One region of the Embleya sp. NPDC008237 genome, then DNA from elsewhere that is predicted to be linked to it. Evidence: predicted binding sites of a transcription regulator. Region 1 holds the regulator's gene; each other region holds the start of a gene.
What was found. Region 1 encodes HrcA, which represses chaperone genes, less so after heat shock. Its sites were predicted from a motif close to TTNGCACTCNGNNNNNCNGAGTGCNAA; they were not measured.

Region 2: a site for HrcA is predicted at 5,319-5,345, ahead of groES (co-chaperone GroES). Genes of this name have one in related genera too.
Region 3: a site for HrcA is predicted at 5,019-5,045, ahead of groL (chaperonin GroEL). Genes of this name have one in related genera too.

What each region holds. Positions count from the first base shown of each region.
Region 1 covers NZ_JBIBGL010000003.1:520,766-528,202, reverse strand. The annotation lists gene ACFZBU_RS09255 (DUF3097 domain-containing protein) at 1-522, opposite strand, end outside; gene ACFZBU_RS09250 (MBL fold metallo-hydrolase) at 552-1,307, opposite strand; gene hrcA (heat-inducible transcriptional repressor HrcA) at 1,458-2,474, shown strand; gene dnaJ (molecular chaperone DnaJ) at 2,477-3,607, shown strand; gene ACFZBU_RS09235 (NAD(P)H-dependent flavin oxidoreductase) at 3,830-4,897, shown strand; gene ACFZBU_RS09230 (16S rRNA (uracil(1498)-N(3))-methyltransferase) at 4,894-5,634, shown strand; gene ACFZBU_RS09225 (histidine triad nucleotide-binding protein) at 5,707-6,069, shown strand; gene ACFZBU_RS09220 (ribonuclease Z) at 6,076-6,987, shown strand; gene ACFZBU_RS09215 (PhoH family protein) at 7,202-7,437, shown strand, end outside.
Region 2 covers NZ_JBIBGL010000008.1:265,722-273,158, forward strand. The annotation lists gene shbA (RNA polymerase sigma factor ShbA) at 1-312, opposite strand, end outside; gene ACFZBU_RS22240 (response regulator transcription factor) at 546-1,157, opposite strand; gene ACFZBU_RS22245 (WhiB family transcriptional regulator) at 1,660-2,004, shown strand; gene ACFZBU_RS22250 (SDR family oxidoreductase) at 2,111-2,929, opposite strand; gene groL (chaperonin GroEL) at 3,107-4,735, opposite strand; gene groES (co-chaperone GroES) at 4,870-5,178, opposite strand; gene ACFZBU_RS22265 (methyltransferase domain-containing protein) at 5,424-6,602, shown strand; gene ACFZBU_RS22270 (polysaccharide deacetylase family protein) at 6,659-7,437, opposite strand, start outside.
Region 3 covers NZ_JBIBGL010000012.1:10,208-17,644, reverse strand. The annotation lists gene ACFZBU_RS28800 (peptidase inhibitor family I36 protein) at 1-206, shown strand, start outside; gene ACFZBU_RS28795 (hypothetical protein) at 191-1,135, shown strand; gene ACFZBU_RS28790 (glucosyl-3-phosphoglycerate synthase) at 1,215-2,192, opposite strand; SAM riboswitch class I at 2,385-2,537, shown strand; gene thrC (threonine synthase) at 2,554-3,828, shown strand; gene ACFZBU_RS28780 (MoaD/ThiS family protein) at 3,825-4,103, shown strand; gene ACFZBU_RS28775 (cold-shock protein) at 4,527-4,730, shown strand; gene groL (chaperonin GroEL) at 5,204-6,832, shown strand; gene ACFZBU_RS28765 (Uma2 family endonuclease) at 7,032-7,437, shown strand, end outside.

The DNA.
Region 1 (7,437 bases):
CACCAGGTGGTCCACCAGCACGCCCAGCCGTCGACCCGGGCCCGGCGCGAACTCGCGCACCAGCGCCGGAAGATCGTCGACGCCCTCCAGATACTCCACGACCACGCCCTCGATCCGCAGGTCGTCGCCCCACACCCGCTCGACCAACTCCGCGTCGTGCCGGCCCTCCACATAGATCCGGCCGGCCCGCGCCACCCTGGCCCGGGCGCCCCGGACCGCCACCGAACCCGACGCGGTCCGCCCGGGAGTGCGCGCGGGTCCGGGCGTGCGCGGGCGGACCAGGGTGACGACCTCGCCGTCGATCAGGAACCCGCGCGGATCCAGCGGGAAGACCCGGAGCCGGCCGTGCCGATCCTCCAGGGTGACGGTGAACCCCTCCGGGGTCTTCTCCACCCGGACCACCGCACCGCAGAAGCCGGTGGACGCCTCCTCCACCACCAGATCGCGTTCGGCCTCGACCTCGGGGACGGGCTTGTCCTTCTTCCATCCCGGGATCAGCGACTCGGGTCCATAGCTGCGCATGAGAGTGACGCTAGCCGGGTGACGGTGCGTCAGTCCGGTACGACGCGCCCGGCGGCGACCTCGGCCAGCCAGTGGTTCTGTCGGATCACGAACTCCTCGTCCACCACCGCACCGTGCCCGGGCAGCCAGACACTCGCGTCCAGCGCCCGGACCCGTGCCAGCGAATCGCTCCACTCGGCGGCGAACGCGTCCGAGCCGAACACCGGCGGCCCGCTCTCCTCCACCATGTCGCCGGCGATCAGCACGCCGCAGTCGGGCACGTGCACGACCACATCGTGGTCGGTGTGTCCGCGGCCCGGCGCGTACAGCACCACCTCGCGCCCGCCCAGGTCCACAGTCACCGGCTGCTCGCGGGTCACCGTGCGGGTCGGCGGCACGATCCGCGCGGCGTTCATCAGCTCCGGGTCGAAGCCGTGCGAGATGCCGCTCGCCCGACCGGCGTCGGCGTACCGCTCGAGATAGGCCGGCAGATCCGCGTGGCCCCAGACCTCGGCGTCGGGGAAGGCACGCAGCACCTCGTCGTTGCCGTAACAGTGGTCGAAGTGACCGTGTGTGTTCACCACCGCGACCACCCGGTCGGGCAATCCGTGCGCGGGCAGTTCGCGGGCCAGCGAGGCCAACAGGTCGGCGGCCTCGTGGTCGTGCGAACCGGTGTCCACGAGCAGGATCCCCTCGCGACCCGTGACGACCGCCACATTCAGTTCCAGGCCGGGCAGCCGGCGGCGCAGGACGCCCGGTGCGATCGGCTCCCAGGTGGCGTGTTTCGGCTGTTCGGCGCGTAGCATGCGTCAACCTTGGCACGGACTCAGGGGTACGGTCCGGATCGGGTGACCCGTACACTGGCACTCGGCGGGACGGAGTGCCAACCAGTGGGACGAACCACCGCCGACGGGACACGGCAACGGGTGGAAGAACGGGTCAGGGAGGTGCGCACCATGCTCGACGATCGCAAGCAGGACGTGCTGCGTGCCATCGTGCAGGACTATGTGGCGACCCAGGAGCCGGTGGGTTCCAAGGCGCTCGCGGACCGACACAACCTCGGGGTCTCCCCGGCCACCATTCGCAACGACATGGCCGCGCTGGAGGAGGAGGGCTACATCACGCAGCCCCACACCAGCGCCGGCCGCGTGCCCACGGACAAGGGCTACCGGCTGTTCGTCGACCGGCTCGCGGGCGTCAAGCCGCTGTCGGGCGCCGAGCGCCGGGCGATCCAGACCTTCCTGGCCGGCGCGGTGGACCTGGACGACGTGGTGGGCCGGACGGTGCGGCTGCTGGCGCAGCTGACCCATCAGGTCGCCGTCGTGCAGTACCCCTCGCTGACCCGCTCGACGATCCGGCACGTCGAGTTGCTCACCCTGGCGCCCACGCGCGTGATGCTCGTGCTGATCACCAGCACGGGTCGGGTCGAGCAGCGGGTGATGGACACACCGGGCCCGGTCGGCGAGAACCTGCTCGCCGACGTCCGCGCGCGACTGAACAGCCGGATCACCGGCAAGCGGTTCGCCGATGTGCCGTTGTTGGTCCAGGATCTCGCCGAGCCGTTCACCGCCGAGGAACGGCCGATCGTGGCGGACATCCTGGCGACCCTGCTCGACACCCTGGTCGAGCACAAGGAAGAGAAGGTCGTCCTGGCCGGGACGGCCAACCTGACCCGTTTCGGCATGGACTTCCCGAACACGATCCGCCCGGTCCTCGAAGCACTCGAGGAGCACGTCGTGCTGCTGCGCCTGTTGGGTGAGGCGACCGACCCGGGCATGGTCGTGCGGATCGGACACGAGAACATGCACGAAGGACTGGCCGCGACCTCGGTGGTCGCCGTCGGATACGGCAGTGGGCAGGAAACGCTGGCGAAGCTCGGGGTGCTCGGGCCGACCCGAATGGACTACCCCGGAACGATGGGAGCGGTGCGCGCCGTGGCACGGTACGTCGGACAGATCCTCGCGGAGTCGTAGAGTTGGCTACCGATTACTACGAGGTCCTCGGGGTGCGGCGGGACGCCACCCCGGAGGAAATCAAGAAGGCCTTCCGCCGGCTCGCTCGGGAGCTGCACCCGGACGTCAATCCGGACCCGAAGACGCAGGACCGGTTCAAGGAGATCAACAACGCCTACGAGGTCCTCTCGGACCCGCAGAAGCGACAGATGTACGACCTCGGCGGCGACCCGCTGTCCTCCGGGGGCGGCGCGGGCGGCGGCTTCGGCCAGGCCGGCTTCGGCTTCAGCGACATCATGGACGCGTTCTTCGGCCAGGCCAGCCAGCGCGGACCGCGCTCGCGCACGCGCCGCGGCCAGGACGCGATGATCCGGATCGAGATCACCCTCGAAGAGGCCGCGTTCGGCACCACCCGGGAAATCCAGGTGGACACCGCCGTCACGTGCAATACGTGCAACGGCGAGGGCGCGGCCCCGGGTACCTCGGCGCAGACCTGCGACATGTGTCGCGGGCGCGGCGAGGTCAGCCAGGTCACCAAGTCCTTCCTGGGCCAGGTCATGACGTCGCGGCCGTGTCCGCAGTGCCAGGGCTTCGGCACCGTGGTCCCGCACCCGTGCCCCGAGTGCGCGGGCGACGGGCGGATCCGCGCGCGGCGCACGCTCACCGTCAAGATCCCGGCGGGCGTGGACAGCGGCACCCGGATCCAGCTCGCGGGCGAGGGCGAGGTCGGCCCCGGTGGCGGACCGGCCGGCGACCTGTACGTGGAGATCGTCGAGGTCCCGCACACCACGTTCCAGCGGCGCGGTGACGACCTGCACTGCACGGTCACCATCCCGATGACGGCGGCGTCGCTGGGCACCAAGGTGCCGTTGCAGACGCTGGACGGCACCGAGGAGATCGACATCCGCCCCGGCACCCAGTCGGGCCAGTCGATCCCGCTGCACGGACGCGGCATCACCCACCTGCGCGGCGGCGGCCGGGGCGACCTGGTCGTGCACGTCGAGGTGCAGACGCCGAGCAAGCTCGACCCCGAGCAGGAGGAGCTGCTGCGACGGCTCGCCAAGCTGCGCGGCGAGGAACGGCCTTCCGGCCAGTTCACGCCGGGCCAGCAGGGCCTGTTCTCCCGCCTCAAGGACGCGTTCAACGGTCGCTGAACCGACGCGCGGCACGCACAGCGCGCGCGGGTGTCCGGGGTGGGTGTGTCGTGATGTCCGCACGCGCCGGACGGGCCGAAATCGGCCCGTCCGGCGCGTGCGCGCGTATCCGCGGCGGACCTGTGCCGCGAGGTCGGGGCGAGGCACGTCCCGGGCTCGGTCGGACCTAGGCTTGGTCGAACGAGGCGAGCCGAGCCGTCCTCCGAGCGAACGGGGAGCATGATGCCGACGACGACCGACCCCACCCGGCTGACCGCGCTGCCGATCGTGCAGGCACCGATGGCCGGTGCGGCCGGCTTCGCCCTCGCGGCGGCGGTCATCCGCTCGGGCGGGCTCGGTTTCCTGGCCGCCGGGTATCGCTCGGCCGACGCGCTGGCCGCCGAGATCGACGAACTGCGCGCGCTGATCGGCGATGCGCCGTTCGGGGTCAACGCGTTCATGCCGCACCCCGTGCCCACCCGCGCCCAGGACGAGCTCACCCGGCGCTACGCGGCGTCGCTGGCCCGAGCCGCCGCGCACTACGGCGGCACCGTCGGCACACCCGCCCCCGGCTCGGAACGCGACGACTGGGACGCCAAGCTCGCGCTGCTGCTCGCCCACCCGGTCCCGGTGGTGAGCTTCACCTTCGGCCTGCCCGACCCCGCCGCGATCACCGCGCTGCGGGCCGCCGGCACGCTGACCGTGGCCACCGTCACCACACCCGAGGAGGCCCGCGTCGCCGCCGGTGGCGGGGTCGACGCGCTGTGCGTACAGGGCGCCGAGGCCGGCGGTCACCAGGGCGGCTTCGCCAATCCGGACGAGCCCGCCCCGTACGGCCTGCTCACCCTGCTCACCCTGATCGCCGCCGAGACCGAACTGCCGCTGATCGCCGCCGGCGGCCTGATGACGGGCCGGCAGATCGAGGCGGTGCGGCTCGCCGGCGCGAGTGCCGCCCAGCTGGGCACCGCCTTCCTGCGCTGCCCGGAAGCCGTCGCGCCCGCCGCGCACAAGGCCGCGCTGGCCGATCCGGCCTTCGACCGCAGCGTGCTCACCCGCGCGTTCTCCGGCCGCTGGGCCCGGGGACTGCGCAACGGTTTCGTGGCCCGTCACGAGGCCGAGGCCCCCGGGGTCTACCCCTACGTCCACCACCTGGTCTCGCCGATCCGCAAGGCCGCCGCCGCCCGGGGCGAGGCCGACGGCCTGGCCCTGTGGGCCGGTCAGGGCTGGCGCCTCGCCCGCGAGGAGCCCGCCGCCGAGGTGATCAACCGGCTCGTCGACGAGATGGCCGCCGCCCGAAAGGCACATGCGTGAGCGCCCCCGTCTTCCTCGCCCCCGGCGAGGCCATCCGGCACGGCCGGCAGGTCGTCCTGGACGGCGCCGAGGGTCGACACGCCGTCACGGTGCGCCGCCTCGTCGCCGGTGAGCCGATCGTCCTGGCCGACGGCGCCGGACTGGCCGTGCACGGCACGGTCAACCGCACCGAGGGCAAGGACACGCTGTACGTCGACGTCGACTCGCGCACCGAGGAACCCGCCCCCGCCCCCCGGATCGTGGTGGTCCAGGCACTGCCCAAGGGCGACCGCGGCGAACTCGCGGTGGAGACGATGACCGAGGTCGGCGTCGACGTGATCGTGCCCTGGGCCGCCGCCCGCTGCATCACCCAGTGGAAGGGCGAGCGCGGCGCGAAGGCGCTGGCCAAGTGGCGCTCGACCGCTCGCGAGGCGGGCAAGCAGGCCCGCCGGCTGCACCTGCCCGAGGTCACCGAGCAGATGAGTACGCGCCAGGTGGCCGCGCTGCTCGGCGCCGCCGCGTTCGCGGGCGTGCTGCACGAGTCGGCCGCCGCGCCGATCGCGACCGCCGCCACGCCGACCGAGGGCGACCTGGTCCTGGTGGTCGGCCCCGAGGGCGGGGTGTCGCCGGACGAACTGGCCGCGTTCGCCGCGGCAGGCGCGAGCGCGTACCGTCTGGGCCCGACCGTGCTGCGCACCTCCACGGCCGGCGTCTCGGCGGCGTCCGTGTTGTTGGCCCGATCCGGCCGCTGGGGCTGACGCGTCGGGCGGTACACCTGACTACGATCGGGGCGACCGCCCGTGATCGACTCGGACCCGATGGAGGCACCCATGGCTGCGGGGGAACCCCAGGCCGACTGCCTGTTCTGCAAGATCCTCGCCGGCGACGTCCCGGCCACGATCGTCCACGAGACCAAGGACGTGGTGGCCTTCCGGGACATCAACCCGCAGGCGCCCACACACGTCCTGGTCATCCCGCGCGCGCACTACGCCAACGCGGGCGAACTGGGCGCCGAGGCCCCCGAACTGGCGGGCACCCTGCTCGCCGAGGCGGCGGTCGTCGCAGCCGCCGAGGACCTCGCCGAAGCGGGCTACCGGATAGTCTTCAACACCGGTACAGGCGCCGGGCAGACCGTCTTCCACGTGCACGCGCACCTCCTCGGCGGTCGCGGGCTGAGCTGGCCTCCCGGCTAGTCGAACGTGTCCACCAGGGAATTCGTCGTCCTCGGCACCGCGAGCCAGGCTCCGACCCGGCACCGCAACCACAACGGCTACCTGTTGCGGTGGGACGGCGAAGGGCTGCTGTTCGACCCCGGGGAGGGCACCCAGCGGCAGATGTTGCACGCCGGGGTGGCCGCGCACGACATCACCCGGATCTGCGTCACGCACTTCCACGGTGACCACTGCCTCGGCCTCCCCGGCGTGATCCAACGCATGTCGCTGGACCGGGTCGCGCACCCGGTGACCGCGCACTACCCGGCGAGCGGACAGCGGTGGTTCGACCGGCTGCACCACGCGACCGCGTTCCACGAGACCGCCGTGCTGATCGAGCACCCGCTGGCGGGAGAGCACGTCGAACTGCCCGCCGGGCCGTTCACCCTGGAGGCACGCCTGCTCTCCCACCCGGTCGAGTCGTACGGCTACCGGGTGGTCGAACCGGACGGCCGTCGGATGGTGCCCGACCTGCTCGCCGCACATGGCATGTCCGGGCCCGACGTGGGCCGGATCCAGCGCGAGGGCCGAGTCGGCGAGGTCACCCTCGAACAGGTCAGCGTGCCTCGCCCCGGGCAGAAGTTCGCGTTCGTGATGGACACCCGGATGTGTCCGGGCGCGGTCGAGCTCGCCCGCGACGTGGACCTGCTCGTGTGCGAGTCCACGTTCGCCGACGCCGATGCCGACCTCGCCCGTGAGGTCGGCCACCTCACCGCCCGCGAGGCGGCGGGCATCGCCGCCGAGGCGGGCGCGCGCCGGCTGGTGCTGACCCACTTCTCGCAGCGCTACGCCGACGTGACACCGCTCCTGGAGCAGGCCGGGGAGGTTTTCCCGGACACCGTCGCGGCGCACGACCTGGACCGGATCGAGGTTCCCAGGCGGCGGCAGGTGCCGGAATAATCCCCGGGTCCGCCGGGTCCGGAGAGTTACCATTGAGCGGCATCGAACCGCTTCCCGAGCACGGAAATGAGGCGTGATCAGGCCGCCAAGGCCGCCCATGGCTCCCACGACGAACGCGCGAGGCGCGAGCTCCGAGAACACCGCGCGCGAGAGCACGCGCGAAACTCCGGCCGCGCAGGCCCAGGCGAAGATCACGATCCCCGCCAAGCACCCCATGGTGGCGCTCCTCGGTTCCGGCGACTCGTTCCTGCGAGTGGTCGAGCAGGGGTTCCCCGACACCGACATCCACGTCCGAGGCAACGAGGTCACCGTCTCCGGTACCGAGGCCGACGTGGCCCTGGTCCGCAGGCTCTTCGACGAGCTCCTGGTCATCGTGCGCACCGGCCAGCCGCTCAACGAGGAGGCGGTCGAGCGCTCGGTGGCGATGGTCCGCTCCAACGACGGGCACGG
Region 2 (7,437 bases), on a different contig from region 1:
CGCGGCGCGCTGCACGTCGACCACCTTGTGTGCCGCGATGCCGAACACGAACGCCTCGAACGGACGGCCCTCGTCGCGATAGCGCGGCAGTGCGGACAGCACCGCCAGGCAGACCTCCTGCGCCGCGTCGTCCGCCGCGTGTTCGGCGCCGGAGACCCGACCCAGCCGGGCCCGGCAGTAGCGCAACACCAGTGGTCGGACGTACGCGAGCAGTTCGTCGGTCGCCTGCACGTCCCCTCGGACCGCGCGAACCACGACGGCACGCATGCCGTCGTCGGCCTGCGCGTGTGCTTCGTACGGCTCGTCCGGCATTCGCTCGGGGGTCCCACCCATGCCATTCAGTATGCAGGGATCGGCGACCGAATCGCGGCCATGCCGACCCGGGGGACTCATCCGGCCCCCCGGGCAACGGCAATCACCGCACGGACCCTCGCCCGTCGGGGGCCGCCGGCACGCGCGTCATCGCACAAGTCCCCACCGACCGTGCCCACCCGGGGAGCAACTCCCCGGGCCCCCACGGCCGGGGGAGTCCTCGCGTGCGTGCGTCATCGCACGAGTCCCCACCGGAATCCGAGCGCGACCGCATGGGCCCGGTCGGATGCGCCCAGCTTCTTGAACAGCCGGCGTGCGTGGGTCTTGACCGTGTCCTCCGACAGGAACAGCTCACGCCCGATCTCGGCGTTGCTGCGCCCGTGGCTCATGCCTTCGAGCACCTGGATCTCACGTGCCGTCAGGGTCGGCGCCACGCCCATGTCCGGCGAGCGCAGTCGCCGGGGTGCGAGCCGCCAGGTCGGATCGGCGAGCGCCTGGGAGACGGTCGCGCGCAGTTCCGCGCGCGACGCGTCCTTGTGCAGATATCCCCGAGCCCCGGCGGCGACCGCGAGGGCCACACCGTCCAGGTCCTCGGCCATCGTCAGCATGATCACCCGTGCGCCGGGGTCGCCGGCCAGAAGGCGGCGCACCGCCTCGACGCCGCCGAGCCCGGGCATCCGCACGTCCATGAGGACGAGATCGGACCGCTCCGCGCCCCAGCGCCGCAGTACCTCCTCGCCGCTCGTGGCCGTCGTCACCCTCTCGACGCCGGGGACCGTGGCCACCGCCCGCCGCAGGGTCTCCCGGACCAGCGGGGAATCGTCGCAGACCAGGACGGTCGTCATCGCCGGCCTCCGCAGTGGATCCGCGTCACGTTGAGCCTCCACGCCTGTACGTACCGTTTCCTTTGCGGCGGTCCCGAAGGACGGGGCACGGGGTTCGACCCCGACCGCCTTCGTCGCCAACCGCTTCACCCACCCCAACGAGCATCACTCGAAAGGGTTACGGGGGGAGTTCCGCTCCGCCGTTACGACAACGACACGACCAACCCCGAGGACACGCAGGGGTGATCCCTCGCGCACCCACCGTCACATTCCACGGCGTCGCCGCTCCGAATCCCGCCGGTTTGCGCCCACTCACGCCCCCCTGCGCCCCCATACGCCACCAGAGTGAGTAATTTTTTCTGCTTTAGGTGCATAAGTGGGAATTAGGATTGGAACTGATCAATTCGTGACACAGTCGCACCTACTTCTGATCGCTTGATCACGACTGTTCTGCACGGTCTGCACCCGAGGTGGCAACCCTGCTCACCGACAACTCGTACGCGATAAGCAAGAGGGACGAGTCATGGCTGATTTCTCGCGACTCCCCGGCCCCAACGCCGATCTGTGGGACTGGCAGCTCTCGGCAGCCTGTCGCGGAGTCGACAGCGCACTGTTCTTCCATCCCGAAGGCGAGCGCGGCGCCGCCAGGGTCGCCCGAGAGGCTTCGGCCAAGGAAGTCTGCATGCGGTGCCCGGTCCGTCGCCAGTGCGCCACGCACGCCCTCAAGGTGCGCGAGCCGTATGGCGTATGGGGCGGGCTCACCGAGGACGAACGGGTCGAACTCGACAGCGACCGCCGGCACGGGGTCGCCGCGGAGCGGGCGGCGGCAGCCGTGGCGCACCGCGGGTCCGAGGCGCTGAGGCACTGAGACATCGAAGGCCACAACCGAACGAGGCTCGGCGGCCGGCCCCCGATCGGGGGCCGGCCGCCGAGCCTCGTCACGCACGTGTCACCGGGTGCGGCCGGCCGGTCGGCTATCCGAACGCGGACATGTCCATCTCCCACACCTTCGGCCAGTCCTTGCCCCGGAACGCCGCGTCGGTGCCGCCGTCGCAGAAGACCACCGAGCCGACGAAGAACGTCGACTCGCCGCCGAGCAGGAACGCCACCAGCGCGGCGATCTCCTCGGGTCGGCCGCCCCGGCCGGCCGGGATCGTGCTCAGGAACATCTCCATGCCCTCGGCGGTCAGCGGGTCCTTGCGCCCCTCGGCCGTCATCGGGGTCTCGATCAGGCCCGGCGCGATGGCGTTCAGCCGGATCCCGTCCGCGATGTACTCGGCGCACCTGGTCCGCGCGTACCACGCGAGCGCGGCCTTGCTCGCCGGATAGGCCTGAAGCGCGGCGAGTTCGCCGAACGCCTCGGTGGCCTTCGCCGCGCCCGCCTCGTCGCCCGCCAGACACAACTCGGCCACCTCGACCGGCCAGTTCGGCTGGGCCGTCGTGGAGTTGGAGCTGATCAGCACGACGGACGCGTTCGTCCCGGCCGCCAGCAGCGGGCGCAGCCCCTCCAGGAGGGCGATCGCGCCGAAGTAGTTCACCGCCACCAGCAGGCCGCCCGAGCGCCCGGTGGCCGCCGCCAGCCCGGCGAACGGCACGAAGCCGTCGAGCACGCCGCCGGACAGCTCGGTGACCTTCGTGATCGCCTCGGTGCGGCCCTCGGTGGTGCTCAGGTCCACCTCGACGTCGGCGTCGTGCAGGTCGACGCCGATCACCCGGTGACCGTCCGCCTCCAGCCGGGCCTTGGTGGCGGCGCCCAGGCCCGAGGCCGCGCCGGTGATCGCGTAGGTACCCATGCTTCTCCTTCGATGGTGCTCGACCGACAGTGCTCGACGACAGTCGCCCGACCAGGCTTCTGACGGACCGTCAGTCAACGGCTCCGGGCACTCTCGCAGATCGGGCCGGCACCGGAAAGGCCGACGGGCCCGACCGCTGGAAAGCGGTCGGGCCCGTCGGGGGTGTCGCGGGTGAAACTAGTGCGAGTGGCCGTGGCCGCCGTGGCTGTGCGCGGCGGGCTCCTCCTCGGCCGGCTTCTCGACGACCAGGGTCTCGGTCGTGAGCAGCAGCGACGCGATCGACGCGGCGTTCTGCAGCGCGGAACGGGTCACCTTGACCGGGTCGATGACGCCCGAGTCGACCAGGTTGCCGTACTCGCCGGTGGCGGCGTTGAAGCCGTGCCCGACGCCGAGCTCCTGCACCTTGTTCACGATCACGTAGCCCTCGAGGCCCGCGTTCTCGGCGATCCAGCGCAGCGGCTCGACCGCGGCGCGGCGCACGACCGAGACGCCGGTCGCGATGTCGCCGGTCTGGCCGAGGTTGTCGGCGAGCACGGAGACGGCGTGTACCAGGGCGGTGCCGCCGCCGGCGACGATGCCCTCCTCGATGGCCGCGCGGGTCGCGGAGACCGCGTCCTCGAGACGGTGCTTCTTCTCCTTGAGCTCGACCTCGGTGGCCGCGCCCACGCGGATCACGCACACGCCGCCGGCCAGCTTCGCGAGGCGCTCCTGGAGCTTCTCGCGGTCCCAGTCGGAGTCCGTGTCGTCGATCTCGCGCTTGATCTGCTTGACCCGGTCGGCGATCGCGGCGGCGTCGCCGGCGCCGTCCACCAGGGTGGTCGCGTCCTTGGTGATGGTGATGCGACGGGCACTGCCGAGCACCTCCAGGCCGACCTGGTCGAGCTTGAGGCCGACCTCGGGGGCGATGACCTGACCGCCGGTCAGGATCGCCATGTCCTCCAGCATCGCCTTGCGGCGGTCGCCGAAGCCCGGGGCCTTGACCGCGACGGCGTTGAACGTGCCGCGGATCTTGTTCACGACCAGGGTCGACAGCGCCTCGCCGTCGACGTCCTCGGCGACGATCAGCAGCGGCTTGGACGCGCCGGCCTGGATGATCTTCTCGAGCAGCGGGAGCAGCTCGGCGATGGCCGAGATCTTGCCCTGGTGGATCAGGATGTACGGGTCGTCGAGGACGGCCTCCATACGCTCCTGGTCGGTGACCATGTACGGCGACAGGTAGCCCTTGTCGAACTGGAGGCCCTCGGCGAACTCCAGCTCCAGACCCATGGTCTGGGACTCCTCGACGGTGATCACACCGTCCTTGCCGACCTTGTCCATGGCCTCGGCGATCAGCTCGCCGATCTGCTTGTCCTGCGCCGAGAGCGCGGCGACGGCGGCGATGTCGTCCTTGCCGTCGATCGCGCGGGCGGTCTTGAGCAGCTGCTCGGACACCGCGGCGACGGCGAGGTCGATGCCCTTCTTCAGGTCCATCGGGGCCGCACCGGCGGCCACGTTGCGCAGACCCTCGCGCACCAGCGCCTGGGCGAGCACCGTCGCGGTGGTGGTGCCGTCACCCGCGATGTCGTTGGTCTTGGTCGCGACTTCCTTGGCCAGCTGCGCGCCGAGGTTCTCGTACGGGTCCTCGAGCTCCACCTCACGGGCGATCGTCACGCCGTCGTTGGTGATGGTCGGGGCACCGAACTTCTTGTCGATCACGACGTTGCGGCCCTTCGGGCCGAGCGTGACCTTGACGGTGTCGGCCAGCGCGTTGACGCCGCGCTCCAGCGACCGTCGGGCCTTCTCGTCGAACTGGAGGATCTTCGCCATGAGGGTCTTCGTCCTTAAAGGTTGCTAGTCGACGTCGTACAACCGACTCCGCCCCGGGTCCACCGGCCGCGAGGGCAGGGCGATCCGGGGCGGGGTCGTCGAACCGTCACCGGTTCCGGCGCGTCAGCGCGATGTCACTTCTCGATGATCGCGAGCACGTCGCGGGCCGAGAGAACGAGGTATTCCTCGCCGTTGTACTTCACCTCGGTGCCGCCGTACTTGCTGTACAGCACGGTGTCACCGACGCTCACGTCGAGCGGCAGACGCTGACCGTCCTCGAAACGACCCGGGCCCACGGCCAGGACGACGCCCTCCTGGGGCTTCTCCTTGGCGGTGTCCGGGATCACGAGACCCGACGCGGTGGTCTGCTCGGCCTCAAGCGTCTGAACCACGATGCGGTCCTCGAGCGGCTTGATGGCAACCTTGGTGTTGGCGGTCGTCACGATGCGACCTCCCCCTTCGGAGATCTCACGGAAAAATGTCTGTCGGCGATGGGACAGATCCGTCGTCGCGGGTGCCGGACCTGCTCGTATCGCACTGGCACACTCATGGGGAGAGTGCCAGCACAGACACTAGGTGGCGGTTAGCACTCCGTCAACCAGAGTGCCAGATTCAGCGCGTCGGATCGCATTGTTCATACCGGTGGCCGTCGAATCGGCGGGCCGACTCGCTCGGCGAGAATGACCGCGTGCACACCGAAGCTTTCACCGCGCTGCTCACCGACGAGGGCCGTTCGCTGCTGGACCTGCTCGCCGACCACGCGGTCGGCGACGAGTTGTCGCTGGCCACCCGGCTGCGTCGGGAACACCCGCCCGAGCTGGTGGCCGCGGCGCTCACCCAGTCCCGGCTGCGGCAGCGCGGGCGGGCCAAGTTCGGCGCGGACGCGGCGCGGATGTACTTCACCCCCAATGGGCTGGAACAGTCCACCCGTACCTCGGTGGCCGAGCACCGGGCCGCCCGGCTGGTCGCGGCCGGCGGCATCGACCGGGCCGTGGACCTGTGCTGCGGCATCGGCGGCGACGCGCTCGCGCTGGCCCGCGCCGGGATCGCCGTACACGCGGTCGACCTGGACCCGCTGACCTGCGCGGTGGCCCGGGCCAACGCCGAGGCGCTGGGCCTGGCCCGGCTGCTCACGGTCGAGTGCGCGGACGTGACCGAGGTGGACCTCGACGGCTACGACGCGGCCCTGATCGACCCGGCCCGGCGCACCGCACGCGGACGCACCTTCGACCCGGAGGCCTACGCGCCGCCGTTCTCGTTCCTGACCACCCTCGCCGCCCGGGTGCCCTGCGGCGCGGCCAAGGTCGCGCCGGGCATCCCGCACGAGATCGTGCCCGCGGGCATGGAGGCCGAGTGGGTCTCCGATCGCGGCGACGTCAAGGAGGCGGTGCTGTGGTGGGGCCGGCTCGCGCACACCGCCCTGCGCGCCACCGTGCTGCCCGGCGGCGCGGCGCTGACCTCGGGCCGGGCCCGCCCGGCGCCGGTGGGCCCGATCCGCCGTTACCTCTACGAGCCGGACGGTGCGGTGATCCGGGCGCACCTGGTGTCCGAGGTCGGCGACTTGGTGGACGGCAACCTGGTGGACGAGACGATCGCCTACCTGACCTCGGACCGGCTGGTGGGCACGGAGTTCGCGAGCGTGTACGAGATCACCGACGTGCTGCCGTTCAACCTGAAGCGGCTCAAGGCGCTGTTGCGCGAGCGCGGGGTCGGCAACCTCACGGTCAAGAAGCGCGGCTCGGCGGTCGAGCCGGAGGAGGTCCGCCGCCGGGTCAGGCCGACCGGCCCGAACGCGGCCACGGTGCTGCTGACCCGGGTGGCGGGCGCGCCCACGATGCTGATCGGGCAACCGGTGTCGACGGCGTAGGCGGGCGGCCTTCCGCCCGTCCCGCGGCCCCGCCGGGACCGCCGGACAAAGCCTGGCTAGCCGATGTAGTCCTCCAGGCGGGCGATCGTGTAGCCCTGGGCCTGGATCTTGCGCAGCATGTTGCCGAACATCTCGGTCATCGTGGTGCCCTTGAGTTCACTCGGCCCGCGGAAGTGGGCCAGGATGATGTCGCCCGGGTGCAGCTTCTTCTCCCCGACGTACTGCATGTCGTTGATCTGCATCGACTCCTGCCACTTCACGATGGCGTCGATCCCGCCGCAGCCGCCGGCCACCGTCTGCGTGGTCGCGTTCCAGTTGCCGTAGGGCGGGCGGAACAGCGTCGGACGCTTGCCGTAGATCTCGGCGAGCCGGTCCTGCTGTCCGCAGATCTGATGCTTCTGCGCGTCCGCGCTCAGGGTCTTGAGGTCGGGGTGGGACAGCGTGTGGTTCTGCACCGTGGCGCCCAGCGCCTGGAGCTTGCGGAAGTATTCCGGGTCCTGCCGCACGTAGGTGTCGTTGAGGAACATCGACACCGGGATCCGCAGGTCCCGCATCATGTCCAGGAACTCGGGGGCCTTCTCGGCCCCGTCGTCGATCGTGATGAACACGATCTTCTCCTGGGTGGGAATCTTCTCCACCACCGGTGGCTTGGCCCCGCCGGCCTTGATCGGCTTGACCGCGGGCGGTGCGGGCGGCGGCGCGAACGGCTTCAGGTTCCACTTGGCGGCGAGCACGGCCGAGTCGGCGCCCGGGGTGTCCGGCTTCGCGGCGGGGGTGGGCTTGGCGGGGCCCGGGCCGGTGACCGCGCCGTCGGAGGGTCGCCCGCTCGCCTTCA
Region 3 (7,437 bases), on a different contig from region 1:
GGTCCCCGGACGGCAGCAGCGGCACGGGGGTGCCGGTGAAGAACAACGCCGCGTCGGTGTGGAACAACGACCCGACGCACATCCTGCGGATCTACTACGGCAGCAACTACCAGGGTCCGGTCCAGGAGATCGGCCCGAAGTCGACGGCCAATCTCGACCCGGCGCTGAAGAACAACAACGCGTCCGGCAGTTGGACCGCGCAGTAGGGGGCCGGCGCCGCGGGTCGGCCGCGATCGCGGTGCTGTGCCTGGCACTGGCCGGGTGCACCGGAGCCGGCGACCGCGGCGACCGCCCGCCCGCGGCCGACCTCGCGTCGGGCGCCCCGCCGCCGGCGACGGCGACTCCGGTGAGCGGCGAGGTGACCGGGCTCGACCTGCCGATCGCGGCCTACCTGCCGACCCCGGAACAGCGCGCCCGGCGGGCCTCGGCCGAGTCCGTGCTGATCCGGGACTGCCTGGCCCGGCTGGGCCTGACCTACCCGACACCGCCGGCCGCCGACGGCGGACCGGTGTTGAAGTCGCGCACCGAGCGCCGCTACGGGGTGGGCGACCCGGTCGAGGTGGCCACGTGGGGCTTTCGGCCGCCGGGCTCCGTCGCCGGCGGTACGGCCAAGCCGAGCGCGCCGGCGCCGAGCCGGGAGCTGGCGGTGGCGCTGTACGGCGCGGCCGGGGCGGACGGTGAGCCGCCGGCGCCGACCGAGGGCACCGATCGGCCGGGGCCGGGCTGCCTGGGCCAGGCGCGGTTCGCGCTGGGCGTGGATCCGGTGCTGGAGCGCGCGGCGCTGCCGAGTCGGCTGGACGTGGAGTCGTTCGAGCGGTCGCGGGCCGACCCGCGGGTGCTTCGGGTGCTGGCGCGGTGGTCGACCTGCATGCGCGCGAAGGGGTTCGACTACCCCGACCCGTTGGCGGCTGGCGGCGATCCGGCGTGGGACACGCCCGCGCCGAGTGCGCGCGAGATCGCCGCGGCGAGCGCGACGGTGGCCTGCCGGACAGAGCACAACGTGGCGGGCACCTGGTACGCGGTCGACGTGGCCTACCAGCGGCAGGCGATCGAACGCGAGGCGGCGGCGCTGGCACGGGTGCGGGCGAACGAGGACGAATCCGCCCGTCGGGTCGCCGCGGTCCTGGGCGGCTGAGCCGGCGCGCCCGCACCGGGCCCGCCTCGCCCACGACGATGGCGCGAAACAGCCGTCCGGCGCCCGACCGGGACGACCGTCAGCGCCCGACCAGGCGGGTCCGCGCACGGTACTCGGGCACGGTCGCCATCGGCGGCCGCTCTCGGGCCGCGACGTCGTGCGTGCGCAGCCGGAAGCCGTCCTCGTCCCGCTCGAACTGGGTCAGCGCGGTGCTGAGCTCGACCGGGTGCGCGCCCGTGGGGCCGCGGCGCAGTCGGCGCTCCACGGCCTGGAGTATCTCCGCCGCCATCCGGCCGAGGCCGGCCTCGTCCTGGTGGCTGTGCCGGCGCACGCCCACGTCCACCTGGGCCATCGCGTCCAGACCGGCCAGGCGCAGGGTGTCCACGAGCATCGCGGTCTCGACGCCGTAGCCGCACGGGAAGGGCAGCTGTTCCAGGAGCGAGCGCCGGGCCGCGTACTCGCCGCCGAGCGGCTGGACGAAACCGGCCAGTTCCGGCCAGTGCAGGTTGAGCAGGGGGCGGGCGACCAACTCGGTGACCCGGCCGCCGCCCGCGGGCACGATCGTGTCGCCGATCTCCAGCGGCCGGTCGTACATGGCCTTGACCAGTCGAACCGTGGAGTCGGTCAGCAGCGGGCCCAGGATCCCGGTGACGAAGTCCGCCGAGAAGTCCTTCAGGTCGGCGTCCACGAACGCCACGATGTCGCCGTCGGTGACCAGGAGCGAGCGCCACAACACCTCGCCCTTGCCGCGTACGGCCGCCAGCGTGGGCAGGATGTCGTCGCGGTGCACGACCCGCGCGCCCGCGTCGGCGGCGACCCCGGCGGTGTCGTCGGTGGATCCGGAGTCGACCACCACGAGCTCGTCCACCAGCGGCGCGCGCTCGATCAGCTCGGTCCGGATCACCTTGACGATGTCCCCGACGGTCGCCGCCTCGTTCAACGCGGGCAGGACGACGCTGACCCGGGTGTCGCGTTTGGCGTCAAGAAGCTTGTCGACGGGCCAGTCCGCGGCGACGGAGGACCGTCGTCGAAGCCAGGCGCTCACCTCGGGCTGCACGTTCGAAATCCCCTGTCGTCGCCGGTGTTCCGGCCTCGGTCGCGGTCACCCTTTATCGTCTCGCGAGGTGGACCGGATGATCGACGCGGCACCGGTTCGGTTACAGTCGTCGTCACCGGATACGACGATCGCACGTCGAGCCGGACAAACGCGGACCGGCCACCCGGCGACGGGTGTGTCCACCGCCATAGCAGCTCATCCAGAGGGGCAGAGGGAACGGCCCGTTGAAGCCCCGGCAACCATCCGATCGTCATTCCTCGTGACGCGCTTTCGGCGCGAGCGAGCACCGGCGGATCGGACAGGTGCCAAGTCCGGCCCGTGGGACCCCACGGGTAAAGATGAGGACAGAAAGGCCCTCGCCATGGCGACACCCACCGCCACCCGCTCCACCAGCGCCACCTCCACCGCCTTCGGTCCGGCCGTCGCGCTGTCGTGTCGCGAGTGCGGCGAACGCACCGAACTCGGCCCGAAGTACGCCTGCGAGTCCTGTTTCGGCCCGCTCGAGGTCGCCTACGACTTCGGCACCGTCACGCGAGAGCAGATCGAGGCCGGCCCGCAGAACATCTGGCGCTATGCACCGCTCCTGCCGGTCGCCGCGGACGTCGCGTCCCGGCCCAACCTGAACCCCGGTTTCACCAAGCTCGTCCGGGCCGAGAACCTGGGCCGCGAGCTGGGCATCGCGAAGCTGCACGTCAAGGACGACTCGGGCAACCCGACGCACTCCTTCAAGGACCGCGTGGTCGCGATCGCCGTCGAGGCCGCACGCACCTTCGGCTTCACCACCCTCTCCTGCTCCTCCACCGGCAACCTGGCCGGCGCGGTGGGCGCCGCCGCCGCTCGGGCGGGCCTGCGCAGCTGCGTGTTCATCCCGGCCGACCTGGAGGCCGGCAAGGTCGTCACGGCGGCCGTCTACGGCGGCGAGCTGGTCGCCATCGAGGGCACCTACGACGAGGTCAACCGGTTCTGCTCGGAGTTGATCGGCGACCCGGCCGGCGAGGACTGGGGCTTCGTCAACGTGAACCTGCGGCCGTACTACGGCGAGGGTTCCAAGACGCTGGCCTACGAGATCGCCGAACAGCTCGGCTGGCGGCTGCCCGAGCAGATCGTCATCCCGATCGCGTCCGGTTCGCAGCTGACCAAGATCGACAAGGGTTTCCGCGAGCTGATCGCACTGGGCCTGGTCGAGGACACCCCGTACAAGATCTTCGGCGCGCAGGCCACCGGGTGCTCCCCGGTTGCGGCGGCGTGGAAGGCCGGCCAGGACGTGATCCGCCCGGTGCGACCGGACACGATCGCCAAGTCGCTCGCGATCGGCAACCCGGCCGACGGCCCGTACGTGCTGGACGTGTGCAAGCGCACCGGCGGCGCGGTGGAGGACGTGACCGACGCCGAGGTGGTCGAGGCGATGAAGCTGCTGGCCCGCACCGAGGGCATCTTCGGCGAGACCGCCGGCGGCGTGACCGTCGGCTGCCTGCGCAAACTGCTCGCGTCCGGCGCGCTGGACCCGGACGCCGAGACGGTCGTGCTCAACACGGGTGACGGCCTCAAGACGTTGGACGCGGTCACGCCGACCACCGGCGCCACCGCGACCATTCGACCCACTCTGGATTCCTTCCGAAAGGCCGGCCTGGCATGAGCGTCTCCGTTCGCATCCCGACGATCCTGCGCACCTACACGGGCGGGGCGGCCGAGGTGTCCGTCGAGGGGACGACCCTCGCCGAGGTCCTGGATGCCTTGGAAAAGGATCACACCGGAATTCGCGCGCGCATCCTCGACGACGAGGGCAAGCTGCGTCGCTTTGTGAATCTGTACGTGGACGACGAGGACGTGCGCTTCGCGGACGGTCTCGCCACGGCCACCCCCGACAAGGGCACCGTTTCGATCATCCCGGCGGTCGCGGGCGGTTGCTGACGCGATAGGCCGACGGTCCCGATCTTCATCGACTCGGGCACGAAACGGAACCGAGAAATCCGCCGCCCGGAGCACCGGGCGGCGGATTTCTTCGTCACCCGGAGAGGGTGATCGTTACACGTGTTTAACCGGGTCCATTTCCCGGCTTTGGCGGCGACGCGTCGGTAAACCCGTGGTCGGGATCACACCCGTTATGTGCGGAAGGTCGCTTTCCTGACGAATTGAAATACGGCTTTCCTGGTGACTCGCGAAGAATGCGGTCTTTATTCACTCGGGAATTCTCGTCCGATTGACCTGTTGCTCCGGGCATCCGTCCGGATACATTCAGCCGCGGTCGTAGCGGAAGGCCGGGTCCTTCTGGATACGAACCCGGAGCTGCGGCGTGCAGTATCCGTGAAAGGGCCAGTAACAGGGGAGTTAGGAATGGCTCAGGGCGCCGTCAAGTGGTTCAACGCGGAGAAGGGGTACGGCTTCATCGCGGTCGACGGTGGTGCGGACGTTTTCGTCCACTACAGCGCGATCCAGATGGACGGGTACCGGACGCTCGAGGAGGGGCAGCGAGTCGAGTTCGAGATCTCGCAGGGGCAGAAGGGGCCGCAGGCCGACATGGTCCGCGTCACCGCCTGAACCAGGGGGCAATCCGCTCCTCTGCTTGAAACGGTCCACACCACGGACTGCACGACACACCGCAGCACACATCTTGTCCGATCCTCCGATTCCCACCGATCCCTTGCCGGATCGTCGAATCGGGTCGATCGGTGACCGGGGCCCGGCCTTCCCGCCACGCGGGGGCCGGGCCCCGGTCGTTGCGCGTCCGGCCCCGGGCCCGCCCGCGACCCGTCGTCTCCGGTGCGGCCCGCCCCACGTGCGACACACGCGGGCGTGCACGCGGACGGGTCGAGACCTCCCGTTGCGCTTGCACTCGGCATGGTCGAGTGCTAATCATTGGCGTTAGCACTCTGGATGTGAGAGTGACAGAAACGGACCGGGCCGGTGAGGCTCGGCACCCGTGAGGGAGGGATCCTCGCGGTGGTCGGGTCGTCCGTCGCGGGCGCCAGTGCGGTCCGGCACTCACCCCCGTTCTGGGAGGACTTCACCACATGGCCAAGATCATCGCGTTCAACGAGGAAGCGCGCCGCGGCCTCGAGCGCGGGATGAACCAGCTCGCCGACGCCGTCAAGGTCACGCTGGGCCCCAAGGGCCGCAACGTCGTGCTCGAGAAGAAGTGGGGTGCGCCCACCATCACCAACGATGGTGTGAGCATCGCCAAGGAGATCGAGCTCGAGGACCCGTACGAGAAGATCGGTGCCGAGCTGGTCAAGGAGGTCGCGAAGAAGACGGACGACGTCGCCGGTGACGGTACGACGACCGCGACCGTCCTCGCCCAGGCGCTCGTTCGCGAGGGCCTGCGCAACGTGGCCGCCGGCGCGAACCCGATGGCCCTCAAGCGTGGCATCGAGAAGGCCGTCGAGGCCGTCTCCGAGCAGCTGCTCGCGCTCGCCAAGGACGTCGAGACGAAGGAGCAGATCGCCTCCACCGCCTCGATCTCCGCCGCTGACCCCCTGATCGGCGAGATGATCGCCGAGGCCATGGACAAGGTCGGCAAGGAAGGCGTCATCACCGTCGAGGAGAGCAACACCTTCGGTCTCGAGCTCGAGCTCACCGAGGGCATGCGCTTCGACAAGGGCTACATCTCGCCGTACTTCGCGACCGACATGGAGCGCATGGAGGCCGTCCTCGAAGACGCCTACGTGCTCATCGTCAACTCGAAGATCACCTCGGTGAAGGACCTCCTCCCGCTGCTGGAGAAGGTCATGCAGTCGGGCAAGCCGCTCATGATCATCTCCGAGGACGTCGAGGGCGAGGCCCTGGCCACGCTCGTCGTCAACAAGATCCGCGGCACCTTCAAGTCCGTCGCCGTCAAGGCTCCGGGCTTCGGCGACCGTCGCAAGGCCATGCTCGGCGACATCGCCATCCTCACCGGTGGCCAGGTCATCTCCGAGGAGGTCGGCCTCAAGCTCGACACCGCGGGTCTCGAACTCCTCGGCCGCGCCCGCAAGGTCGTCGTCACCAAGGACGAGACCACCATCGTCGACGGCGCCGGTGACTCGGACCAGGTCGCGGGTCGGGTCAACCAGATCCGCGCCGAGATCGAGAACTCGGACTCGGACTACGACCGCGAGAAGCTCCAGGAGCGCCTCGCGAAGCTGGCCGGCGGCGTGGCCGTGATCAAGGCCGGTGCCGCGACCGAGGTCGAGCTCAAGGAGCGCAAGCACCGCATCGAGGACGCGGTGCGCAACGCGAAGGCCGCCGTCGAGGAGGGCATCGTCGCCGGTGGTGGCGTGGCCCTGCTCCAGGCGTCCACCATCGCGTTCGACAAGCTCGAGCTGGACGGCGACGAGGCCACCGGCGCGAACATCGTGCGCCTGGCCGTCGAGGCCCCGCTCAAGCAGATCGCGGTCAACGCCGGCCTCGAGGGCGGCGTGGTTGTGGAGAAGGTGCGCAACCTGACCCCGGGTCACGGCCTCAACGCCGCGACCGGCGAGTACGTGGACCTCATCGCCGAGGGCATCATCGACCCGGCGAAGGTCACCCGTTCCGCGCTGCAGAACGCCGCGTCGATCGCCGCGCTGTTCCTGACCACCGAGGCCGTCATCGCCGACAAGCCGGAGAAGAACGCCGCTCCGGCCGGCGGCGGCGCCCCGGACATGGGCGGCATGGACTTCTGATCCACTGAGGATCGGTGGTCCCGACCCACGGTCGGTTGTTTTACGGAAGAGGCGGTCCCTTTCGGGGGACCGCCTCTTTCGCGTTTCCGCGTGTTCGAAGCCGTGTTCGCTCGTTCGAGTGGCGATGGCGACTTACCCTGAAACGGTCTCCGGGCGGCCGTAGCGTCGTTCTCGTACGACATGGATCGAGGTGGGCGAGGTGGACGAGTTGACCGCACCCGTGATCGAAGTGACCACCGCCTGGCGCGACATCGTGACCATGTGGAAGGAATTGGAGGCGCCCGAAGGCTGGCGCGCCGAGTTCGACGGAGAGAACATCACGATGTCGCCGCCTCCGGGACACAGGCACGAATTGATCGCGGACGACCTCCATTGGCAGCTGCGCCGGGCCGCCCCCGAAGGATGCGGTGTCTTTCAGCATCTCGGCGTGGAGATCATGTCGGTCGGTCGGCTGTGTATTCCCGACCTGGTGGTGGTGGCACGGGAAGACGTCGCCACGCCGACTCCGGCGGATCGGGTTCTTCTCGTCGCCGAGATCACCTCCCCGAGCAACGCGGACACCGATCGTGTCGACAAGCTGCGGGCATACGCACACGGGCCGATTC